Regions from separate parts of the Arthrobacter sp. P4_F11 genome, predicted to be linked through region 1. Evidence: predicted binding sites of a transcription regulator. Region 1 holds the regulator's gene; each other region holds the start of a gene.
The links. Region 1 encodes HrcA, which represses chaperone genes, less so after heat shock. Its sites were predicted from a motif close to TTNGCACTCGNNNNNNNCGAGTGCNAA; they were not measured.
Positions count from the first base shown of each region.

Region 2: a site for HrcA is predicted at 2,831-2,857, ahead of groES (co-chaperone GroES). Genes of this name have one in related genera too.
Region 3: a site for HrcA is predicted at 2,802-2,828, ahead of groL (chaperonin GroEL). Genes of this name have one in related genera too.

Region 1 is NZ_JBFUJK010000001.1:178,006-185,816, forward strand. Features, by position in the region: gene lepA (translation elongation factor 4) at 1-951, shown strand, start outside; gene hemW (radical SAM family heme chaperone HemW) at 997-2,235, shown strand; gene AC1DRO_RS00805 (DUF4870 domain-containing protein) at 2,367-2,786, opposite strand; gene AC1DRO_RS00810 (DUF3097 domain-containing protein) at 2,930-3,781, opposite strand; gene hrcA (heat-inducible transcriptional repressor HrcA) at 4,100-5,113, shown strand; gene dnaJ (molecular chaperone DnaJ) at 5,191-6,321, shown strand; gene AC1DRO_RS00825 (16S rRNA (uracil(1498)-N(3))-methyltransferase) at 6,324-7,112, shown strand; gene AC1DRO_RS00830 (GerMN domain-containing protein) at 7,163-7,811, opposite strand, start outside.
Region 2 is NZ_JBFUJK010000003.1:119,789-127,599, reverse strand. Features, by position in the region: gene AC1DRO_RS05130 (shikimate 5-dehydrogenase) at 1-669, shown strand, start outside; gene AC1DRO_RS05125 (class I SAM-dependent methyltransferase) at 748-1,977, opposite strand; gene AC1DRO_RS05120 (hypothetical protein) at 2,044-2,478, shown strand; gene groES (co-chaperone GroES) at 3,017-3,313, shown strand; gene groL (chaperonin GroEL) at 3,394-5,004, shown strand; gene AC1DRO_RS05105 (DUF389 domain-containing protein) at 5,176-6,057, opposite strand; gene AC1DRO_RS05100 (acyltransferase family protein) at 6,349-7,811, shown strand, end outside.
Region 3 is NZ_JBFUJK010000021.1:61,989-69,799, forward strand. Features, by position in the region: gene AC1DRO_RS19380 (RNase H family protein) at 1-846, opposite strand, end outside; gene groL (chaperonin GroEL) at 982-2,619, opposite strand; gene AC1DRO_RS19390 (ABC transporter substrate-binding protein) at 2,915-4,183, opposite strand; gene AC1DRO_RS19395 (cold-shock protein) at 4,243-4,446, opposite strand; gene AC1DRO_RS19400 (LytR C-terminal domain-containing protein) at 4,605-5,243, opposite strand; gene AC1DRO_RS19405 (DUF3263 domain-containing protein) at 5,337-5,678, opposite strand; gene AC1DRO_RS19410 (uracil-DNA glycosylase) at 5,803-6,609, shown strand; gene AC1DRO_RS19415 (siderophore-interacting protein) at 6,661-7,500, shown strand; gene AC1DRO_RS19420 (threonine/serine exporter family protein) at 7,697-7,811, opposite strand, start outside.

The sequences.
Region 1 (7,811 bases):
TATGCGGACGCGAAGCCCATGGTTTTCTCCGGCCTGTATCCGCTCGATGGCACGGACTATCCGGTGCTCCGCGATGCGCTGGAGAAACTGATGCTCAACGACGCCGCACTGGTGTACGAGCCCGAAACGTCGGCCGCGCTGGGCTTCGGCTTCCGCGTGGGATTCCTGGGCCTGCTGCACCTGGAAATCACCCGCGAGCGGCTCGAACGCGAATACAACCTGGACCTCATTTCCACTGCGCCCAACGTGGAATACGAGGTCACGCTGGAGGACAAGAAGGTCGTCCACGTCACCAACCCCAGCGAATACCCCACCGGCAAGATCGCTGAGGTCCGTGAGCCGATGGTGTCCGCCACCATCCTTGCGCCGAACGAGTTTGTCGGCGCCATCATGGAGCTGTGCCAAAGCCGGCGCGGCGTCATTGGCGGCATGGACTACCTCTCCGAGGACCGGGTGGAAATCCGCTACCGCCTGCCGCTGGCCGAAATCGTCTTCGATTTCTTCGATATCCTCAAATCCAAGACCCGCGGCTACGGGTCACTGGACTGGAAGGCCGACGGCGAGCAAGTGGCCGACCTGGTCAAGGTGGACATCATGCTCCAGGGCGAACAGGTTGATGCGTTCTCCGCCATCACCCACCGCGACAAGGCCTACGCCTACGGCGTGATGATGACCGGCAAGCTGCGCGAACTCATCCCGCGCCAGCAGTTCGAGGTGCCCATCCAGGCCGCCATCGGCTCCCGGATCATCGCCCGCGAAAGCATCCGCGCCATCCGCAAGGACGTCCTCGCCAAGTGCTACGGCGGTGACATCACCCGAAAGCGCAAGCTGCTGGAAAAGCAGAAGGAAGGCAAGAAGCGCATGAAGATGGTGGGCCGCGTCGAAGTGCCGCAGGAGGCTTTCATCGCCGCGCTGACAACGGACGAGTCCAAGGACAAGGCCAAGAAGTAACGGTGCAGGTAATGACTGTTGCTGCAGTATCGGCAGGCCGGGCCCGTGCCTAGCGTTCTTCCCCTCGGCGACCCGGCGCCGGTGGACGGGCTGCTGCCCGCCCAGGCCGGTGAGGGCGCCGATCAGCGCGCTTTCGGGCTGTACGTGCACATCCCGTTCTGCGCCGTCCGTTGCGGGTACTGCGATTTCAACACCTACACCGCCACCGAGCTGGGCGGCGGTGCCTCCCAGGGCGCCTACGCCGCCACCGCGATCGCGGAGGTGGAGTTCGCCGCCGCGGCCCTGAGGGGCAGCGGCCTGCCCGACCGTCCCCTCAGCACGGTCTTCTTCGGCGGCGGCACCCCCACGCTGCTGCCGGCGGAGGACCTGGCGCGCATCCTCACAGCCGCGATCGACGCCTGGGGACTGCAGCCCGGCGCCGAGGTGACCACCGAGGCGAACCCCGATTCCGTCACGCCCGCATCCCTGCAGCTGCTGGCCGACGCCGGGTTCACCCGCGTCTCCTTCGGCATGCAGTCGGCCGTGCCGCACGTCCTGAAGGTCCTGGACCGCACCCACACGCCCAGCCGGGTGCCCGAGGTGGTGCAGTGGGCGCGTAGTGCCGGGCTCTCGGTCAGCCTCGACCTCATATACGGGACGCCGGGGGAGTCGCTGGAGGACTGGCGCTACTCGCTCGAGACCGCACTGTCCTACGCCCCCGACCACATCAGCGCCTATGCCCTGATCGTTGAAGACGGCACCAAGCTTGCCGCGCAGATCCGCCGTGGCGAAGTGCCGGAAATCGACGACGACGACCACGCCGCCAAATACGAACTCGCCGACGAACTGATTTCCGCCGCCGGGCTCAACTGGTACGAGGTCAGCAACTGGTCCCGCACCCCCGAACAGGCCTGCCGGCACAACCTCGCCTACTGGCGCGGGGACGACTGGTGGGGCATCGGGCCCGGGGCACACTCGCATGTGGGCGGCGTCCGCTGGTGGAACGTCAAGCACCCCACCGCCTACGCCAACCGCCTCGGCGCCGGCGCCTCACCCGCCGCCGGACGCGAAACGCTGGACTCCGAAACCCGCAACGTGGAACGGGTCATGCTCGAGGCCCGGCTCAATTCCGGACTCGACATCCCAAGCCTCGGCGGCCTGGGGGACACCGGCAGGCACGCTGTCGCGGGGCTGATCGCGGACGGCCTCGTGGACCCCGCGGCGGCTTTCAAAGGCCGGCTCATTCTCACGCTTAAGGGCCGGCTGCTGGCCGACGCCGTCGTCCGCAGGATCCTGCCGGACTAGTCTGCCCGGCAAAGCCTCCAATAGTTGGCTGCCGCATCAGCGGCCACAACACACCCTGCCGCACAAAACAGAGCCGGCCGCTGCCCCTGAAGGGCGGCGGCCGGCTCTCTTGCTTGGTCCGGGCAGGCCGGCTATTTGATCCAGCGCAGGTTGAACTCGTAGCGGTGCGGCTGGCCGCGGTTGACGTGGATGCCTGCCGCCACCGAGAAGCACGTCACGGCGATCCAGATCACTGTGGCGAGTACGGCGAAGAGGTTGCCCACTACCGGGATGAAGACCAGCAGATTGGCCAGCACTGCGGCTAGGGTCGGCGGCAGCGTGAAATTGAGGGCTTCCTTGGATTCCTGTGCGGTGAACGGGCCGCGGTCCTTGAAGATGAGGTAGATCAGCAACGACGGCACGCAGCCCAGGATGCCGCCGAAGTGCGCGAGCGTGGCCCACTGGCGGTCCTCGCTGGCCGTCAGCGGCAGCGCGTTTGCCGGAACGCCATGGTACGGGGGCTGGCCATGGCCAGCCTGATTGCCCGTGTGTTCGCGTGCGTTATCTGCCACGGTGTAGCCCTTCGGATTGCGGTGATGCGTTGCTGCCTGGGTTGTGCCTGAAATAGCCGGGACCGCACCGGAAGCGCGGCCGCCGTTTCAAGAATACTTGCTCGGGCCCGGAAATGGAGATCACGGGCGGCCGCCGCGGCGGACTAGGGCACGGTGAGGAAGTCAATGACCTCTTCCACGCGGCCAAGCAGCGACGCCTCCAGATCAGCGTAGCTGCGGACAGCCCCCAGGAGTTTCTGCCAGCCGAGGCCGATGTCCTCCTTTGTGGAGTGGGGCCAGCCGAAAGCCATCAGGATCCCGGTCTTCCAGTCCGTGCCGCGGGGGATCACGGGCCACTGCTCGATCCCCAGGACCGCGGGCCGGATGGCCTGCCACACGTCAACGTAGGGGTGCCCCACAATCAGGACGTTGCCGGCGGCGCCCGGTGAGGCCATGACGGCGTCGGCGATCCGCGACTCCTTGGAGTCGGACACGAGGTGGTCTACGAGTACGCCGAGGCGCCGGCCAGGGCCCGGGCCGAAGTCCGCCACGGCGGCCGCGAGGTCGTCAATGCCGTGCAGGGGCTCGACGACGATGCCCTCCACCCGGAGGTCATCGCCCCACACTTTCTCCACCAGCTCGGCGTCGTGCTTTCCTTCCACCCAGATGCGGCTGGCCTTGGCCACCTGTGCGCGCTGCCCCGCCACCCGCACCGAGCCCGACGCCGTACGGCCGGCCCCGGCGGCCGGTGCCGTCTTCTTCGGGGCCGGCGGCATCAGGCGGATGGGCTGGCCGTCCAAGAGGAAGCCGAAGCCGAGACGGAAGGACCGCGACTTGCCCCGCCGGTCCTCCAGGGCCACCACGTGCATGCCGCCGGACTTCTCCACCCGGGTTACGGCGCCCACCCAACCGGACTGGACCTCCTCGAGGACCATCCCGCGTTCCACCGGGACTTCCGGCAACTGGGTCTTGGCGGGGGCGGACAGGTCCTGGGGTCCCCAGTTCTGGTACGACATCTCTACACGCTAACTTTGCACTCGGAATGTACGGGCGGTCGGTGGAACTCTCCGGGGGCCGGAACCGGACCGCGACGACGCGGCAACGGCAGCGGCTGCCACGGTCTCGGCGCCGGCGTGACGGGAATCGCGTTCCCGCGGGCCACGCCTGGAGCGAATCCAATGCTAACAACGCGGCGACTCATATTAGACTGGTTAGCACTTAGGCATGTCGAGTGCTAACCCTTGTCCTGTGTCGGGCCGTCCGTGCACCACTTGTGGACCCGGACGGACGAGGGGAGTGGCACCGGCTGCGGGACAGTCGACAGGAGGTGGAGCGTGAGCGAACCGCGCAAACTCGAAGTGCTGCGCGCCATCGTGGAGGACTACGTCCATTCGCGTGAGCCCGTTGGTTCCAAAGCGCTCGTTGAACGGCACCATCTCGGCGTCTCGAGCGCCACGATCCGAAATGACATGGCGGCGCTGGAAGACGAGGGTCTGATCACGGCACCGCATACGAGCGCCGGCCGGATCCCCACTGACAAGGGCTACCGGCTGTTCGTCGACCAGATCTCGGCGGTGAAGCCGTTGTCGCCGGCCGAGCGCCGGGCCATCCAGGCGCTGCTGGAAGGATCCGAGGACCTCGACGACATCCTTGACCGGACCGTGAGGCTCCTCTCGCACCTGACCAACCAGGTCGCCGTCGTGCAGTATCCGCTGCGCAGCCGCGCCCGGGTGCGGCACATCGAGTTCGTGCTGCTGGCGCCCCGGAAAGTGCTGGCGGTCCTGATCGCTGACACCGGCAAGGTGGAGCAGCGCGTGATCGACGTCGGGCAGGACATTCCCGACGACGCGCTGGCGGAATTGCGGACGAGCTTTCTGGCCAGCCTGTCCGGTACACCGCTGAGCCTGATGCCGCAGCTGCTGCCCGCCGTCGTTGCCGGCGGCCCGCCCGCGCGGCGCGGAGCAGCCCAGGCGCTGGCCCGCGGCCTCGAGGCCCTGGCCACGAGCAGCCGTGAAGAGCGCATGGTCATGGCCGGCACCGCCAACCTGGCCCGCTCCAATGTGGACTTCCCGCTCAGCATCGGCCCCGTGCTGGAGGCCCTCGAGGAACAGGTGGTCATGCTCCGCCTGCTCAGCGAAATGGCCGAAGACCCGCGCGGCGTGACCGTCAGCATCGGTCGGGAAAACCCCTACGACGGTCTCGCCGAGGCCTCGGTCGTGGCCACTGCATACGGGCCGGACGCCACGGCCAAGGTCGGAGTGCTTGGGCCCACCCGGATGGACTATCCCACCACCATGGCGGCCGTCCGAGCGGTGGCCCGCTACCTTTCGAGGATCCTGGGCCCCTGACAGGCCCGGGACCGAATACGACTTCTTGCCCCACAGGCAGTGCCCACAGGCAGTACAACAAGGAAGAGATACACACTTTGAGCAGCCACTACGACGTTCTTGGAGTCTCCCGCGACGCATCGGGGGAGGAGATCAAGAAGGCCTACCGGAAACTGGCCCGGACCCTGCACCCGGACGTGAACCCCGGGGAGGACGCCTCGGACAGGTTCAAGGCCGTCACGCACGCCTACGAGGTCCTCTCCGATCCGCAGAAGCGCCGGGTCTATGACACCACGGGCAACGAGAACGGTACCGACAACGGGTTCGGCGGCGGCAGCTACTCGGGCCAGGGCTTCGCCTTCCAGGACATCTTCGAGACCTTCTTCGGCGCCGGTGGCGGCCAGGGCGGCCCGTCGTCCCGGGTCCGCCGCGGCCAGGACGCGCTGATCAGCGTCCGGATCGACCTCCGCGATGCGGTGTTCGGCGTGAACAAAAAGCTCGAGGTCGACACGGCCGTCATCTGCCCCACCTGCGAGGGGTCCTGCTGCCGGGAAGGCACCCACCCGGTCCGCTGCGACATCTGTGGCGGCAGCGGTCAGGTCCAGCGCGCCGTGCGGTCCATCCTGGGCCAGGTCATGACGTCCGCCCCCTGCGGGTCTTGCGAGGGCTTCGGCACCGTCATTAAGGACCCGTGCAACGAATGCAGCGGCCAGGGCCGGATCCGCAGCCGCCGCTCCCTCACCGTCAAGGTCCCGGCCGGTGTGGCCACCGGCACCCGCATCCAGCTGTCCGGCCAGGGCGAGGCCGGCCCCGCCGGCGGCCCCGCCGGGGACCTGTACGTGGAGATCAGGGTCAACAACGACGCCACTTACGTGCGTGAGGGCGATGACCTCCACGCGAGCCTCAACATTCCCATGACGGCGGCCGCCCTCGGCACCGAAATATCCCTCGACACCTTCGACGGACAGCAGGAGATCGACGTCAAGGCCGGCACCCAGTCCGGCGAGATCATCACCCTTCGCGGTCTCGGCGTCACGCACCTGCGCGGCCACGGCCGCGGTGATCTGAAGGTGCACCTGCAGGTGGAAACGCCGGTCAAGCTCGATCACGTCCAGGAGGAACTTCTCCGCCAGCTGGCCAAGCACCGCGGTGAGCACCTCACGGAAGGAAAGCTCGCGGCCAGCGGCGGCGTCTTCGCCAAACTGCGGGACCGGCTCGGTAACCTGTAGCGGTGAGTAACCCGGTCTTCTTCACCGCCCCAGGCGCCCTGGACCAGCAGGTCCCCGGCTCGGCCTTCGTCCTCGGGGGCACCGAGGCCCGCCACGCCGTCACCGTCAAACGGATCGGCGTCGGCGAAGCCGTCGACATCGCGGACGGCGCCGGCAAGCGCCTGACCGGCACCGTGACAGCCGTCGCTGCCGGGGAGCTGACCGTCGAATGCGTGGGCCTGGCTGAGGAACCACGGCCCGGAACACGGCTGGTCCTGGTCCAGGCCCTCGCCAAGGGCGACCGCGATGAACTGGCGGCCGAGACCGCGACCGAGTTGGGCATCGACGCCGTCATTCCCTGGCAGGCCGAGCGGTCCATTGTGCGGTGGAAGGCTGAGCGGGCCGCGAAGGCACATGCCAAGTGGCAGTCGGTGGTGACGGCAGCTGCCAAGCAGGCGCGCCGGGCATGGATTCCCGAGGTCCGGGCCGCCGTCGACGGCGCCGGGCTGCAGACGGTCGTAGCGGCGGCAGACCTCGCCGTCATCCTGCACGAGGACGCTGTGCGCCCGCTGCGGCAGGTACTCGAGGCCTGGCTGGAAAGTGTTGGGCCCGGCGAGGTTGTGGCAGACGATGCCGGATCCCGTGAGGTCCTGCTGATCGTGGGTCCGGAGGGCGGGATCAGTCCGCGGGAGGTGACCCGGCTTTGCGACGCCGGCGCAGTTACGGCCCTTTTGGGGCACCATGTGCTGCGTTCGTCCACGGCCGGGCCCGCCGCCACTGTGCTGGCCAGCGATATCCTCGGCCGCTGGTGACCTGCGGCAGCCGGCGCCGCAGGTGACGTGATGCCTTGTTGAGGTGACGGCTATTTGACCGTAAACCCGCGGGTGTCCTGGAATACTTCCTTGGCGCTGTCGGATGCGTCCACCTGGGACACCCGGACCTCGTAATTGCCCGGGCCGAGGTTCACGGACAAGGTGAACAACCCGGGCCGGGCTGCATCGGCCGAGGCGGTGGCGCTGCCGTTGAGATACGCGGTCTTGGCGTTGTCGCCGTCGCCGTCAACCTTGAGGATCGCCCAGCGGAGCTTCCCGCCCTGGACGGTGCTGCGGCCACTGATCTTGACCGAACCGTCGGCCACGGACGTGCCCTCCTGCGGATCAATGATCCACACAGGTGCCACCATCCCGGCGCTGCGGGACGTCGGCTCGCCCAGCCGGACATGGTTGAACGCGACGTAGTCGGTGTGCCCGTCCACCAGCACAACCACCTGGACCTGCTGTCCGGCATCGATGAGGCCGGCGCTGGCCGCGGCAGCTGTCGCCGTGTAGACGAGCTGCTGGATGGCGCGCTCGGCCATGGCCGCATCCACGTTGCTGTTGAAGGCATCAGCGGAGACATCCACCGTGATGACGTTCTTGCCGGAAATCGACGTCGCCAGCTTCTTCGGATTTTGCCAGGGCGTGAAAAAATCCGGGTCCAAGGGCTTCTGCGACATCATGACCCGAAGGGCG
Region 2 (7,811 bases), on a different contig from region 1:
GGCCTCGGCATCCGCGGCTGCGCCGTGTCCATGCCTTACAAGGAGGACGTGATCGCCCTCGTTGACGTCATGGACCCGTCGGCGAAGGCCATCGACTCGGTCAACACCATCGTCAACGACGGCGGCCGGCTCACGGCGTACAACACCGACTACACCGCAATTGAGCAGCTCCTGCAGAGCAATGCAGTCCCCACGGACTACTCGGTGCTGGTCCTGGGCGCCGGCGGCATGGCCAAGGCCACCGTGGCCGCGCTGCGGGATGCCGGGTTCAAGGACGTGACCGTCGTGGCCCGCAACGAGGGCCCCGGCCGCGCCCTGGCCGAACAGTACGGCTTCGCCTGGCGCCCGGACCTTGGCTCTGCGGCGTCCGGTACCGGCACGGCGGACATGCTCATCAACGTCACCCCCATCGGGATGGCCGGAGGCCCGGACGCCGCCGCGCTGCCCTTCCCGCAGGAGGCCATCGACGCCGCCAAAGTGGTGTTCGACGTCGTCGCGCTCCCGGCCGAGACACCGCTGATCAAGGCCGGCCGCGCGGCCGGCAAGACCGTGATCACCGGAGCCGAGGTCGCCACGATCCAGGCGCTCGAGCAGTTCGTGCTGTACACCGGCGTCCGGCCGACCGACGAGCAAATCCGGTCAGCCGAGGACTTCACGCGGGCCCAGTAGCGCGACAGCCCAGTTGCCCGGCCGCTTCGCTGAGATCCGGCGGCGGGGCACTGCGCCGGTGGGATCCCGCTGGCGGGGCTAGACGGGCTCCACTGAGACGGCCACCCGGTCCTCGCCGATCCTGGTGAGGACCAGGGTGGCTGCTTTCTTGTCCTTGTCCTTGTGCTTTGCGCTGCCGCCGGGCAGGAGTTGCTTGCGCAGCTCTTCGGGTGTGACAGCCATACCGCGCTTCTTGATGTCCAGGACCCCGATGCCTTGATCCTTGACCCAGGCCTTGAGTGCCTTGACGTTGAACGGCATCACCTCCAGGACCCTGTACGCCTTGGCGAACGGGGTGTCATGCAGCTCCGGGGCGCAGATGTAGGCGATGTGCTCGTCCACGAGGTGCCCGCCCAGTTGGAGGGCGACGTCGGCCACCAGGCCGGCGCGGATTACCGCGCCGTCAGGCTCGTACAGGTACCCCTCCACGGGTCCCACGGGCGCCACCGGGCCGGCACCGAAGTCCTCGCCGCTGGTGAGCTCAGCGGAACCAAGGGGGCCGAGCACGAGGGCTGCGCGCCGCACCCCGGGACGCCGCACCGCGTTGAACCACAGGGCCACCTCGGTCACGTCCCCGCCCACGGAGACCCACTGCGCCTCGCAGCCGGCCGGCACGGAATCGTGCGGCATGCCCGGTCCCATCTTCACGCCGACAGCGCGGCCGGAGCCTGCGAGTGACTCCACGAAGGACAGCGGCGGGGAGAAATCCTCCGGATCCCAGATCCGTTTGGTACCCGAGGTGGACGTCGTACGCCGGGCCGGGTCGAGCCAGACGCCGTCGACCCCCTCGAGCGAAACCGACGTTGCATCGGAATGGACCACCGTGGCATTGCGGAACGGGATCAGGTTCATCGTGGCGCAGGCGGCTGTGGCCTCATCAATTTCCACGGCGGTGACCACCAGGTCCAGGGAGGCCAGGGCCATGGAGTCCGCCCCGAGCCCGCAGCCGAGATCCGCGACGTGGCCGATCCCGGCCTCCGCGAACCGCTGCGCGTGCCGTGCCGCTACCGTGAGCCGGGTGGCCTGTTCCAGGCCGGCCTTCGTGAAAATCATCTGCCGTGCGAATTCGCCGAACTTCGCCTCGGCCTTGGTCCGCAGCCGGGACTGGGTGAGCACGGCCGAGACCAGCTCGGGGGAGTGGCCGGCCTTGCGCAGCGACGCCGTGAGGCGGAAGGCCTCGTCCTCGCGGTACGGGCCCAACGACGCCAGCAGCTCCCAGCCCTCGGGGGTGAGGATCGGGGCAATATGTTCCTGCGGTGCGTCAGTCATGCCATCCAGCGTAGTTGAGGTCCGCGGGCGCGCTGTGACCGGACGGCGGGGGCTAGGCTTGATGGCATGGAAGACAGCGGCACAGGCGACAGCATCTCAGCGGACACGGCCGGGCAGGACACGGTTGGCAGCGACGACGCCGGGCAGGGGCGCCGGCGCCCGCAGGGACTGGCCCGCTACGCAAAACCGGCGCTGATTGCCGGCGCGGTGATCGCCGTCGTGTCCGTCGCACTTTTGGTGATTATCTTCTTCCTCGATTCCTTCAACGCCACCGTGTATTCCGTCGGCGGCAAGAACGTCCAGGACGCCACGGACGAGGCCAGGGCCATCCGCGAGACTTATACCGCGGCCCGGCTCGGCGGCATCATCTTCCTCATCTCCGGCATTCTGCTGGCCGCCGCCGGCGCCGTGCTGATGTTCCGGCACCGGAATGACGAAGGCCAGAACACGGACGAAGACGACGGCGAGGACGTGGACTTCGACGACCTCGCAGACCAGTAGCCAGCGAGTAGGCAGGCTAAAGGGCGCCCCTGGTGGGCGCGCACCGCACCGCCAAACGGCCAACGACCACAGGCCGCGGGACATGCCCAGCCTCCTGCGCCACGGATGGGCATGTACTCCCCGGCAGCCCGCACCCGTTGGGCATGTCCATCGCTCAGCGCGGGCATAGAGCATGAGGCCCAAGTGTCCTCTGGCCGCAACAAAAAATGGGCATGTCCTCCCCGGCAGCCCACGCATGGTGGGCAAGTCCATTGCTCAGCGCGGGCAGTGAGCACGATGCCCAAGTGTCCTCTGGCCGCAACAAAAAATGGGCATGTCCTCCTAGGGGGAAATGTTCACCCGGAACGAATTTCTGGCACTCGCCTTGACCGAGTGCTAACCATTTACATAGAGTCGTCATTAGCACTCTCCCTAGGAGGGTGCTAACACATGAAGCGCGTTCCGCCAGGCACGCTGCCGGCACCGCGACGACGGTCTGTGCGCCTTGGCATCACCGCTTCATAGTCCACGAATTTGCTGACGAAAAGGAGAGGTCCGAGTGTCGGTCTCTATTAAGCCTCTTGAGGATCGTATTGTTGTCCGCCCGCTCGAAGCCGAGCAGACCACGGCTTCCGGCCTGGTTATCCCGGACTCCGCGCAGGAGAAGCCGCAGGAAGGCGAAGTTGTTGCAGTAGGCCCCGGCCGCTTCGATGACAACGGCAACCGCGTTCCCGTTGACGTTGCCGTCGGCGACGTCGTCATCTACTCCAAGTACGGCGGAACCGAAGTCAAGACCGGCGGCACCGAGTACCTCGTACTCTCCGCCCGCGACGTTCTGGCGATCGTCGTAAAGTAACTCTCTTGGACCCCCGCGCAGCCGATCCTTCGCAATGAACGGATCAGTTGCGCGGGGTTCTGTCTTGAAAGGACAAAACCATGGCAAAGCAGCTTGCGTTTAACGACGCTGCCCGCCGGTCGCTTGAAGCCGGCATCGATAAGCTCGCCAACACCGTCAAGGTCACGCTGGGCCCGCGCGGCCGCAACGTTGTGCTGGACAAGAAGTGGGGCGCCCCCACGATCACCAACGATGGTGTGACGATCGCCCGTGAAGTCGAGCTGGACGACCCCTACGAGAACCTTGGCGCGCAGCTCGCCAAGGAGGTCGCCACCAAGACCAACGATGTTGCCGGCGACGGCACCACCACCGCCACCGTCCTGGCCCAGGCCCTGGTCAAGGAAGGCCTGCGCAACGTAGCGGCAGGCGCCGCACCGGGCGAAATCAAGCGCGGCATCGAGGTTTCCGTCGAGGCCGTCGCCGCCCGCCTGCTGCAGAACGCGCGCCCGGTTGAAGGCACGCAGGTCGCCAACGTGGCCGCAATCTCCGCCCAGAGCGACGAGGTCGGCGAGCTCCTGGCCGAGGCGTTCGGCAAGGTCGGCAAGGATGGTGTGATCACCATCGAGGAGTCCTCCACCACGCAGACCGAGCTGGTCCTGACCGAGGGCATGCAGTTCGACAAGGGCTACCTGTCCCCGTACTTCGTCACTGACGCGGAGCGCCAGGAGGCCGTCCTCGAGGACGCACTGATCCTGATCAACCAGGGCAAGATCTCCTCGGTGCAGGATTTCCTGCCGCTGCTGGAAAAGGCGCTGCAGAGCTCCAAGCCGCTCTTCATCATCGCCGAAGACGTCGAGGGCGAGGCCCTGTCCACGCTGATCGTCAACCGCATCCGCGGCACGCTGAACGTGGTCGCCGTCAAGGCTCCGGGCTTCGGTGACCGCCGCAAGGCCATGCTGCAGGACATTGCGACCCTCACCGGTGCGCAGGTTGTCTCCGCGGAGCTGGGCCTGAGCCTGGACACCGTTGGCCTTGAGGTGCTCGGCACCGCGCGCCGCATCACGGTCACCAAGGACAACACCACGATCGTCGACGGCGCCGGTTCGGCCGAGGACGTCGCCGCCCGTGTTGCCCAGCTGCGCGCCGAGCTGACCCGCACCGATTCGGACTGGGACAAGGAAAAGCTGCAGGAACGCCTGGCCAAGCTGGCCGGCGGCATCGGCGTGATCAAGGTCGGCGCTGCCACCGAGGTTGAGCTGAAGGAAAAGAAGCACCGCATCGAGGACGCCGTGTCCTCCACCCGCGCTGCCCTCGAAGAGGGCATCGTGGCCGGCGGCGGCTCCGCCCTCATCCACGCGCTGAAGGCGCTCGACGAGGACGCTGCCGTCCAGGCCCTCGAAGGTGACGCGGCTGCCGCCGTCGGCATTGTCCGCCGCGCCCTGACCCAGCCGCTGCGCTGGATCGCCCAGAACGCCGGCTTCGACGGCTACGTCGTCGTTGCCAAGGTCGCCGAATCCGCCGTGAACCAGGGCTTCAACGCAAAGTCCGGCGAATACGAAGACCTGATCGCCGCTGGCGTGATCGACCCGGTCAAGGTGACGCGTGCGGCTCTGCGCAACGCGGCCTCCATCGCGGCACTGGTCCTCACCACGGAAACCCTCGTGGTGGAAAAGCCGGCTGACGAAGACGAGCACGCAGGGCACAAGCACTAGGCTCTGCCCGCAGGGGGACGGTCCGGCATCTGCCGGGCCGTCCCTTTTTTCGTTAGGGGTTTCGTCGCGCTTTTGGACGCAGGTTTGCTCGGATTCGGCCACTAAGATCCCGGCATTTCCGGCGGACTCGGGGCGCCGTGGGCCGTGGCCGATACCTGCGGCGCCCGTGTGTCAGTGCTGGGAGCGGTCCGCCCTGCGCCGCAGCTTGCGGGCGGTGTCCGGCGCCAGTCGCTTGGTCACCAGCCGGTAAAACAGCAGGACGCCGACGGCGGCCACGACGATTCCGAGCAGGTTCAGGAACAGTTGCAGGGCAGAGCCGGCTGCCTTCTGGTACTCGCCCAGGACCAGTGCCACGGCCACGAACCCGGCTGCCGGCACCGTGGTGACGGAGATGAACACCCCGATCAGCGCCGCCGAGCGCCGGCTGATGACCGATAGCATCCCGGCTGTCCCGGCGAGGACGGCGACGATCAGGGAATAAGGGCCGGGGTGGTAAATGAATTCAACCGCTGAACCGTGGTCCAGCGCGTCTGCGGGGAACAGCCCGAGTGGCACGGAGAGCCACGCGGTCAGCGCGGCGGCCAGCATCGCGACGGGAAAACCAACGCCGAGGGCCAGGGCCGCGTCACGTCCGAGCCGCCGCTGGCGCCGGACCAGGGCAACGGCCAGGGCAGCCAGCGGGCCGAACTCCGGGCCCACTGCCATGGCGCCGACGATCGCAATGGTGGAGTCCGTCACGATGCCGATGGCCGCCAGCTGGGTCGCGAGGACCAGGAACGCCAGGAAACTCCACGTCAGGCGCGAATCCTCGCCGGTCTGCCGCGACACCTCATCCCAGATCACGGCGTCCGCGCCCTCTCCTGGAGCCTCCGCCTCCGCCCTGTCGGCGCGGTCCGAGAGCACAAGGTCCGGTGCGATGACCGTAATCGATCCCCGCTGCTGGACATCGAGGGCGTGCAGCTTCTCCACGAGCCCCTCCACGGATTCCCGGGCCAGCAAGACCTCGATAACGTCCCCGGGCGGCGTGACGGAAGAGGCCTTCGCGAGCGCCACTTCCGAGACGCCGACGTGGTTTGTACAACTTTCGAGAACAACTCCGGACAATTCACCCGGAACACAAATGCGCACCTGCACGATCACTTGGCGGCCTCCTCAGACTCCTACCAGCCTAACTTCCGCCCCGCGGCCGACGGCGCCGGCCGGCACCCTGGGTGCGCCGCCGGCCAGGCGTGTGAAGGACACCGCCGGCCCGTGTGATTGGCAAAGAAAGTTACGTTTCGGTAACATTGGTGTTTTGGAATTCGGTAACATTGGTGTTTTGGAAACCGGCCGGAAGGGATCTTTGTGTCGAACGAGCGAACCACCGCCACCCCGCCACGGGCGGATGCAGGTTCTCCGGCGACCCGAAAAACAAGCTACCGCCCCGAAGTCCAGGGCCTTCGCGCCCTCGCGGTCCTCATGGTGGTCACGTACCACGTGTGGCTGGGCCGGGTCTCCGGCGGCGTGGACATCTTCCTCCTCATTTCAGCCTTCCTGATGACACTCAGCTTCACGCGGAAAGTCGAAAGCGGCGCGCCGCTGCGGCTGCTCAGCCACTGGCTGCATCTGCTCAAGCGCCTGCTGCCCGCCGTCGTCGTGGTGGTTCTCGGCGTCCTCGCCGGCACCTGGGCCATCCTGCCGCAAAGCCGCTGGCCCGACGTCCTTGAACAGGCCTGGGCCTCCCTGCTGTACCGGCAGAACTGGCTCCTGGCGGACAGCGCCGTGGACTACTACGCCCAGGACCATTCGGGCGCGAGCCCGCTCCAGCACTTCTGGTCACTCTCAATCCAGGGCCAGGTGTTCGTGCTCTGGCCGCTCGTCTTTGCCGGCACCGCACTTCTTTCCCGCCTGCTCCGCCGCCGGACCGGCCAGGACCACGTCCTGCTGCGTTACCGCTCCCTGCTGGCCGCGGCCTTCGGCGCCATCTTCGCCGTGTCCCTGGCCTACTCGATCCAGCAGACCGCAACGAACCAGGCCCACGCCTACTTTGATACCGGCGCTCGGCTCTGGGAGTTCGCGCTCGGCTCGCTCCTGGCCCTCGCCCTGCCGTACCTGAAACCGGGCAGGGTGCTGCGCGTCGTGCTCGGCTGGGCCGGCCTCGTGGCCATGCTCTCCTGCGGGCTCCTGCTGACCGTGGACCGTTCGTTCCCCGGATTCATCGCGCTGTGGCCCACGCTGGCCGCCGCCGCGATCATCACCGCCGGTCAAAGCGGCAGCCGCTTCGGGGTTGACCGCTTCCTGACCTGGAAACCCCTGGTGGCGCTGGGGGATAACTCCTACGCGCTCTACCTCTGGCACTGGCCGCTGCTGGTCCTGGCCCTCGCCGGGGCGGGAATCACGGCGCCCAACCTGTTCCAGGGGCTGTGCATCGTTGCCGCGTCCCTCGTCCTGGCCGTGCTCACCACCCGCTTCGTCGAGAAGCCGCTGCGCGAATGGCACTGGCCCAAGCGCCGCGCCTGGCGCACCGCCGTCGTGATCGCCGCCTGTGGTGCCCTGCTGGCGGGTCCCGTCGCCGTGTGGCAGAGCCAGCTTCTGGCCGACGAAGCCGAGGCGGCCTCCCAGCCCAAGGAACTGACCCCCGGCGCAGCCGCCTTGGCACCGGAAAACGCCGGCAAGCCCACGCCGGAAGCCAAGATCATCCCCGCGCCGGCGGCGATGAAGAACGAGTGGGCCGACATCGACGGGCTGTGCACGGACGCCAACGTCCCCAGCGACCCCCTGCTTCAGGGGTGCCTGCAGAACAACAAGCCGGACAAGGTCACCAAACG
Region 3 (7,811 bases), on a different contig from region 1:
GATCCGGCCGGAGCTGCCGATTTCGGTGAAGTCCGGGTGGAGCAGCACGCCCGTGCGGCCCAGGTCCGCCCGGGTTTCGGGGCGGAGCAGTTCGCGTTCGAGGGACTCGACGACGGCTTCGGCGCTGGCCTCCGCCAGGTCCACGGCAGGTTCTTCTTCGAGTTCGCTGAAGAGGTCCGGTTCGTCGTAGGTCCCCGGCGCGCCAAAGAGTTCCTGCTGGCCGGCTGGCGCCGGGGTTGCCTGCGGCCGGATCGGGGCCGCAGGGGCGGCGGCGGGCTGGGCGTCGGGCTGCGGGGCGGCGGGCTGTGTCTCGCCCTGCGGTGTCTTGTCCTGCTGTGTCTTGCCCTGCGGTGTCTTGCCCGCTGGCGGTTCGCCCTCCGGGGTGCCGAACCCGGGACCCTGCCGGACGGCCACGCCCTGCTGGTAGGCCGTGGCCGCTGCCCGGGCGCGGACGTCCGCCGCCTCGTTGAGCTCGTGCCCCGCGTGGCCCCGCACCCACTCGAAGGTGTATTTGCGGCCCACGAGCGCCTGGTCGATGTCCTTGAGGAGGTCCACGTTCAGCACCGGCTTGCCGTCGGCTTTGCGCCAGCCCTTGCGTTTCCAGCCGGGCATCCACTTGGTCACGGCGTTGATGACGTACTGGCTGTCGCACAGGATCAGCAGGTCTTCCCCGGGCACGTGCGCCGTTGCCCGGAACAGGTCCAGCACCGCCATCAGTTCGCCTTGGTTGTTCGTGCCGTGGGGCCATCCGCCGGCCCGCCAGCAGTCGTCGTTCACGTACCAGGCCCAGCCGGCCGGGCCAGGATTTCCTAAGGCCGAACCGTCGGCCGCTGCTGTAATCGTCACTGACCTATCCTGCCAGAACCCGCCGACGCCCACCGACGCTCCCTTGGACAGGGACAGCGTTTAACCGGCGACGGCGGCCCCACCCGAAGGTGGGACCGCCGTCGTCGAACAGCCGGTGATGGCTGGCGCGGGTGGTTAGAAACCGCCCATGCCGCCCATGCCGCCCATGTCGTCGCCGCCGCCCATCGGGGCGCCACCCTTCTCGGGCTTGTCGGCTACAACGGCCTCGGTGGTGAGGAAGAGGCCGGCGATGGAAGCCGCGTTCTGCAGGGCAGAGCGGGTTACCTTGACCGGGTCGTTGATGCCGGCGGCCAGCAGGTCGACGTACTCGCCGGTGGCGGCGTTGAGGCCGTGGCCTGCGGGCAGGCCGCGGACCTTGTCCACGACGACGCCAGGCTCGAGGCCGGCGTTGAAGGCGATCTGCTTCAGCGGGGCGTCGATGGCAACGCGGACGATGTTCGCGCCCGTTGCTTCGTCACCGGAGAGCTGCAGGTTCGCGAATGCCTTGGCGCCGGCCTGGATCAGGGCAACGCCACCGCCGGCGACGATGCCCTCTTCGACAGCAGCCTTGGCGTTGCGGACGGCGTCCTCAATGCGGTGCTTGCGTTCCTTGAGCTCGACCTCGGTTGCGGCGCCGGCCTTGATGACTGCAACGCCGCCGGCCAGCTTGGCCAGGCGCTCCTGCAGCTTCTCGCGGTCGTAGTCGGAATCGGAGTTCTCGATCTCGGCGCGGATCTGGGACACGCGGCCGGCGATCTGGTCGGCGTCGCCTGCACCCTCGACGATGGTGGTCTCGTCCTTGGTGACAACAACCTTGCGGGCCTTGCCAAGGAGTTCGAGTCCGGCGGTCTCAAGCTTGAGGCCGACTTCCTCGGAGATGACCTGGCCACCGGTGAGGATGGCGATGTCGGCCAGCTGCGCCTTGCGGCGGTCGCCGAAGCCCGGAGCCTTGACGGCGACGGACTTGAAGGTGCCGCGGATCTTGTTGACGATCAGGGTGGCCAGGGCCTCGCCCTCGATGTCTTCGGCAATGATCAGCAGCGGCTTGTTGGACTGCATGACCTTTTCCAGGACAGCAACCAGTTCCTTGACGTTGGAGATCTTGGAGTTGACGATCAGGATGTACGGATCCTCAAGGACCGTTTCCTGGCGCTCGGCGTCGGTGACGAAGTAGGCGGAGATGTAGCCCTTGTCGAAGCGCATGCCTTCGGTCAGCTCCAGCTCGAGGCCGAACGTGTTCGACTCCTCGACGGTGATGACGCCTTCCTTGCCGACCTTGTCGAGGGCTTCGGCGATCAGGGCGCCGATCTCGTTGTCGCCGGCGGAGATTGACGCGGTGGCGGCGATCTCTTCCTTGGTCTCGATTTCCTTGGCGGAGGCCAGGAGCTCGACGGTGACCGCGTCAACAGCCTTCTCGATGCCGCGCTTGAGGGACAGCGGGTCAGCGCCGGCCGCGACGTTGCGCAGGCCTTCCTTGACGAGGGCCTGTGCCAGCACGGTTGCCGTGGTGGTGCCGTCGCCTGCGACGTCATCCGTCTTCTTGGCAACTTCCTTGACCAGCTCGGCGCCGATCTTTTCGTAGGGATCGTCCAGCTCGATCTCCTTGGCGATGGAAACACCATCGTTGGTGATCGTGGGGGCGCCCCACTTCTTTTCGAGGACGACGTTGCGTCCCCGCGGGCCGAGGGTGACCTTGACGGCGTCGGCGAGGATGTTCAGGCCCCGCTCAAGACCGCGGCGTGCCTCTTCATCAAATGCAATGATCTTGGCCATAACGGCAGTAGTCCTTTCGGGACAGTCGTTAAGAATGAACCTTCGCTGTGGTGCCCGCGACGGACGATCCCTACCCCGCGGCCTCTGTATGCCGCCGGGTCCGGGATCTCACCCCAGCAAGGTGTTTCTTTAGCTCCTGGACCGGCTGCCCCACTTCGCGGCCGGGCGGACCGGGCGTCGTGTTAGCAGTCAGTGCGCTGGAGTGCTAAATCAATAATTAGCACTCCCCCGGGGAGAGTGCAAGCAGTGGCCGGCCGGAACCGGCCGCCACGCGGGCACAATACGCTACGAGCGATCAGCTACCGCTGCTGCTCGCGGTTTCCGTGCCGTCCACCGTGGGCAGGTTGTCCTCGCCGTAAGTCGAAACCATATAGTTCGCTTCGGTGATGTCGCCGTGGGCATCAAAGTTGATCCGTCCGGACTGGCCGTCGTAGTCGGGCCGCTGGCCTGCCCGGAGGACGCCGATGCAGTCCTTGTAGCTCGTGCATGACTCGCTGGGCGCCTGGCTGCCGCCGGCCCCGGTTCCGCCTGCTGCGGGGGTTCCGCCGGAGACCGCGACGAGGGACGCTGCGATGGAGGTCCCGGCGTCGTCCTCTGCGGCGGCCGCGGCGACGGCGGCCAGGACGACGGCGTCGTACGTCTCGGCGGCGAACACCATGTCCTTCAGCCCGGGATCAACGGCCACGAGGTCCGCCTGGAAGGCGGCGGAGGGAAACACGCCGGGCAGGATCCCGCGTGCACCCTCGAGCGCCCGGGCGCCCAGGCCAGAACCGTACTTGCTGACTGCTCCGTCGCTGAGGACCAGCTTCTTGCCGGCGAGGCCGGCATTGTTCAGCTCGGCGATGGCGCCCTGTGCGCCGTCGCGCGAGACCAGGATGACGGCGTCGGGGTTGGCGGCTTTGGCGGCGGCGGCAGCCTGTTGCGCCTGGCCGGGGGTGAACTCCGCGTCCGCCACGACTTCCAGTCCGGACTGTTTCGCCGCGCCGCCGACGGCGGCGGCGACGTCTTTGCCGTAGTCGCCTTCCTCATGCAGCACCGCCAAGGTCCTGGCGCCGCCGTCTTTGACCAGTTTGGCGAGGACGGATGCTTGGGCGATGTCGGCGGCCGAGGTGCGGAAATAGTAGCCGCCGCTCTTGTAGTTGCTGAGCGCGGCGGCGGTGTTGGCCGGGGAGATCACGGCTACTTTGGCGTTGGCCAGCACGTCGATGGCGGCCGGGGCACGGCTGGAATCGGTCGGGCCGATCACGACGTCGGCCTTGGCGGCAACCAGCGCTTTCGCCTGGGCGGCGGTGTCCGTGCTGATGGTTTCCGGCAGCAGCTCCACCGGTTTGCCTTTGTGGCCGCCAGCAGCGTTGATCTCCTTGACGGCAAGTTTGGCCGCCGCGAGCTCGGAGGCGTTGAGGAAGTTCTGCTTGCCCGTGTTGTCCAGGATCAGGCCGATGCGCAGGGTGCCGTCACCGCTGGCGTCCGCGCTGGCCACGCGGGCACTGCCCGCGGGGCCCAGGCAGCCCGTCAGGGCCAGGGCCGCTACTGTGCCCGCCGCCAGGGCGCGGCCCAACGGCAAATGTCCTCCGCGGCGCCCGGCCGCGTTCCTTGGGGCGTTCGTGACGGCAGCCAGTACCACTAGGCGGGCCGGACGCTTTCGGCCTGCGGGCCCTTTTCGCCCTCGCCGACTTCCAGTTCCACCCGCTGGCCCTCGTCCAGGGCGCGGTAGCCTTCCCCGACGATCGCGGACCAGTGCACGAAGACGTCGTTCTCGGACCCGTCCACGGTGATGAAGCCGTAGCCCTTTTCGGCGTTGAACCATTTGACGGTTCCCAGTGCCATTGTGTCCACACTTTCAGCTAGCTTGCGTGCGGCCCACCTCGATGTGCGCCGCGGACTGCGAAGAGAAATCCGCAGATACTGTACCCACAGCGTCCCCTAGGAACGGCGGCGGCGGGCAGGGCCGCCGCCTAATAGTTATTGAGGCGTAACCGGATTGGCTACTGGTAGCCGGGGCCGAGCACGACGACAAGGGGCCTGTTGAACTCGGCAGAGTCGACGAGGGTGTCGACGCCGAGGAGGGCTCCGAGTGCCTCCGCATTGTCCTTCTGCTCGACGCCGCTGTAGAAGATCACCGACGTCTGTTGCGGGACACCGCCCCAGTTGCCTGTCTCGCCCAGGACCCAGCCGTCGGAGGTGACGGTGCCGCCGACGCGGGTGGCGAGGCCGGCGGTGGTGGTCGCGTTGTAGATCGTCACCGGCTGCGTCTTGTCGACAGCGGCGGCTGTGGCGCTCGGCGTAGCTGACGGCGAAGCCGCCGGCGCGGCGGCGGCGTCCGTGCCGGCCGGGTCCGGGCTCGTCGGCGTGGGACTGGGGCTCACGGTGCTCGTGGCGGACGGGGTGCTGCTGGCAGATGCGGACGCGCTGCCACCGGCGGTCACGGCCGCGGCCTGGCCTGCGGAGAAGCCGAGCTTCGGCAGGATCAGGAAGGCCACCAGGCCGATGGCCAGGGCTACGCAGCCGGCTGCCAGGATCGGCGCCAGGCTCCGCCGCCGCGATGCCGCGACGGCCCGGTGGACTCCCTGCCGGGTAGAGGTCTCCGGGACCCGATCAAATTCATCCCGAGCGTATTTGGTCATGGTAAAACGACGTCCTTGCTGATTTCATACGGGGTGCCCAAGGCCGGAACGGACGCAACAGGACGTGCAGATCCGGCTGCTCGTGACGCGACTTTACGAATCTGTTCCCAGACGACGGGCAGTGCGGGCACGTTGGCGTGATGTACGTAGTCTACGCAATCTCTTGACCAGCATGGGATCGTGGGCCAGCGCATCCTCGGTATCGATGAGGGCATTGAGGATCTGATAGTAGTGCGTGGCGGACAGATCGAACAGCTCGCGGATGGCCTGTTCCTTGGCCCCGGCGTACTTCCACCATTGCCGCTCCAAGGACAGCATCTGCTGGTCGCGGGCGCTCAGCGCAGACTCCGCGGACACCCCGTCCAGGCCCGTGCCGGCGGTTGGGAAGACGGCGGAATCCCCCGCGAGCACGTGCTCCTGCGCTGTTTCGGCCACGACACACTCCTGGTTGATTCCGAAAGACCTGGCTGGATCCGGTAAAAAGTCAGTCCCCATTCTACGGCCGAATGACAGGGTTGTCATTCGGGCGGGCGCAGAAACGGGGCGCAGCTGGGGAAGAATGGGGGCTGTGTTTGATGCCGAGTTTGATCCCGACAGTGAACCCGACGCGCTGTTCGAGCTGGAGCCCGCAGCCGCGGACGCCCTCAGTTTCGAGGACCTGGCGCGCCGGCCGCTGGACGCGCTGGTTGCTCCTGACTGGGCGGAGCCGCTGGCGCCGGTGGAGGCGCAGCTGCGCGAAGCCCTCGCCTTTGTCGCGGGCGAAGTGGCCGCCGGGCACGGCGTACTGCCCTCGCCGGCAAACCTGCTGCGGGCTTTCCGGCAGCCCCTGGCCGGCGTCCGCGTGCTGGTGGTGGGCCAGGACCCGTATCCGACGCCGGGGCACGCCGTGGGGTTGTCCTTCGCCGTGGACGGCGCCACCCGGCCGATCCCCCGCAGCCTGGCAAACATCTACAAGGAACTTCAGGCCGATCTCGGCTTCCCCCCGCGCGTCCACGGAGACCTCAGCCACTGGGCGGACCAAGGCGTACTGCTGCTCAACAGGGTGCTCAGCGTCCGTGCCGGCGCGGCGGGCTCGCACCGGAACAAGGGCTGGGAGGCTGTGACGGCGGCGGCCATCCGGGCCGTCGCCGGCCGCTCCTCCGTTTCCGGTGCGGGCCATGCCCCCCTGGTGGCGATCCTGTGGGGGAAGGATGCCGAGTCCGTGCGGCCGCTGCTGGGGTCCGCCGCCGTGATCGCCAGCGCCCACCCCAGCCCGCTATCGGCCTCGCGCGGCTTCTTCGGGTCCCGGCCGTTCAGCCGGGCCAACGCCCTGCTGCTGGAACAAGGCAACGGGACGGTCGACTGGGAGCTTCCGCCGTTGCCGTAACAGGCCTATGCGCAAAGCTCCCGCCGGGGGTTCATGGTTAGGCTTAGCTGCATGACATCCGTCCCCGCAGCCACCACCGCCACCCGGAACTCGCGCCCCCAGACCGATCTGAGGGTCCTGCGCAGGGAACAGCTCTCCCCGCACATGGTCCGGATCATCGCCGGGGGCCCTGGCTTCGCCGGGTTCGTCAACAACGACTATGTGGACCGGTACGTCAAGATCGTCTTTCCGCAACCCGGCGTCGAATACCCGGATCCGCTGGATTTGTGGGCCATCCGGGAAACCATGCCGCGCAGTCAGTGGCCGCACACCCGGACCTACACGGTCCGCTGGGTGGACCCGGCGGCGCAGGAACTGGCCATTGACTTTGTGATCCACGGCGACGAGGGGCTCGCCGGCCCCTGGGCGGCTTCGGCCCAGCCCGGCGATCGCCTGACTTTCACCGGCCCCGGCGGCGGGTACAACCCGGATCCGGCCGCGGACTGGTACCTGTTTGCCGGCGATGAATCAGCGTTGCCGGCCATCGGCGCCGCGATCGAATCCCTGCCGGAGGATGCCCGCGGCCTCGCCCTGCTCGAAGTGGACAGCGACGCCGACGTCCAGGCCATCGCCGGGCCGGCCGGCGTCGAACTGCGCTGGCTGCTGCGCGGCGGCGCCCCCGCCGGTGAGAGCGAACTGCTGGTCACGGCGGTGCGCGATGCCGAGTGGCCCGAGGGCCGGGTGCAGGTCTTTGCCCACGGCGAGCGGGGCTACATGAAGGGCCTCCGGGACGTGTTCTACGTGCAGCGCGGGCTGGAGCGGGCCCAGGTGTCCCTCTCGGGCTACTGGGCCAAGGGCCGGGTGGAGGACGACTTCCAGGCGGAGAAGAAGCTGCCGATAGGCAAGATCTAACGGCGCAAGATCTGACGGCGCAAGATCTAACGAGGCAAGATCTGACAGAGCGAGATTTGGCGCTACGGAGTTTCCCCACCTTTGCCGCCACGACGCCGGGACACGCCGGCGCGGCTGGCTGACACGCCGTCGCGTCCCGGCAAAAGTGGGGAAACCCGGCGCCTTCGGGGAACCGGGCGGCCATTCCTCGTAAGATCTAGCGGCGGCGGGCCCTGCGCCGTTCGTTGCTCGCCAGGCTCCGCGTCAGGGGCCGCGCCAGGGTGTCGCCGAGCACGATGCCGGCGGCAACACCGAGCACGATGGCCCCGGCG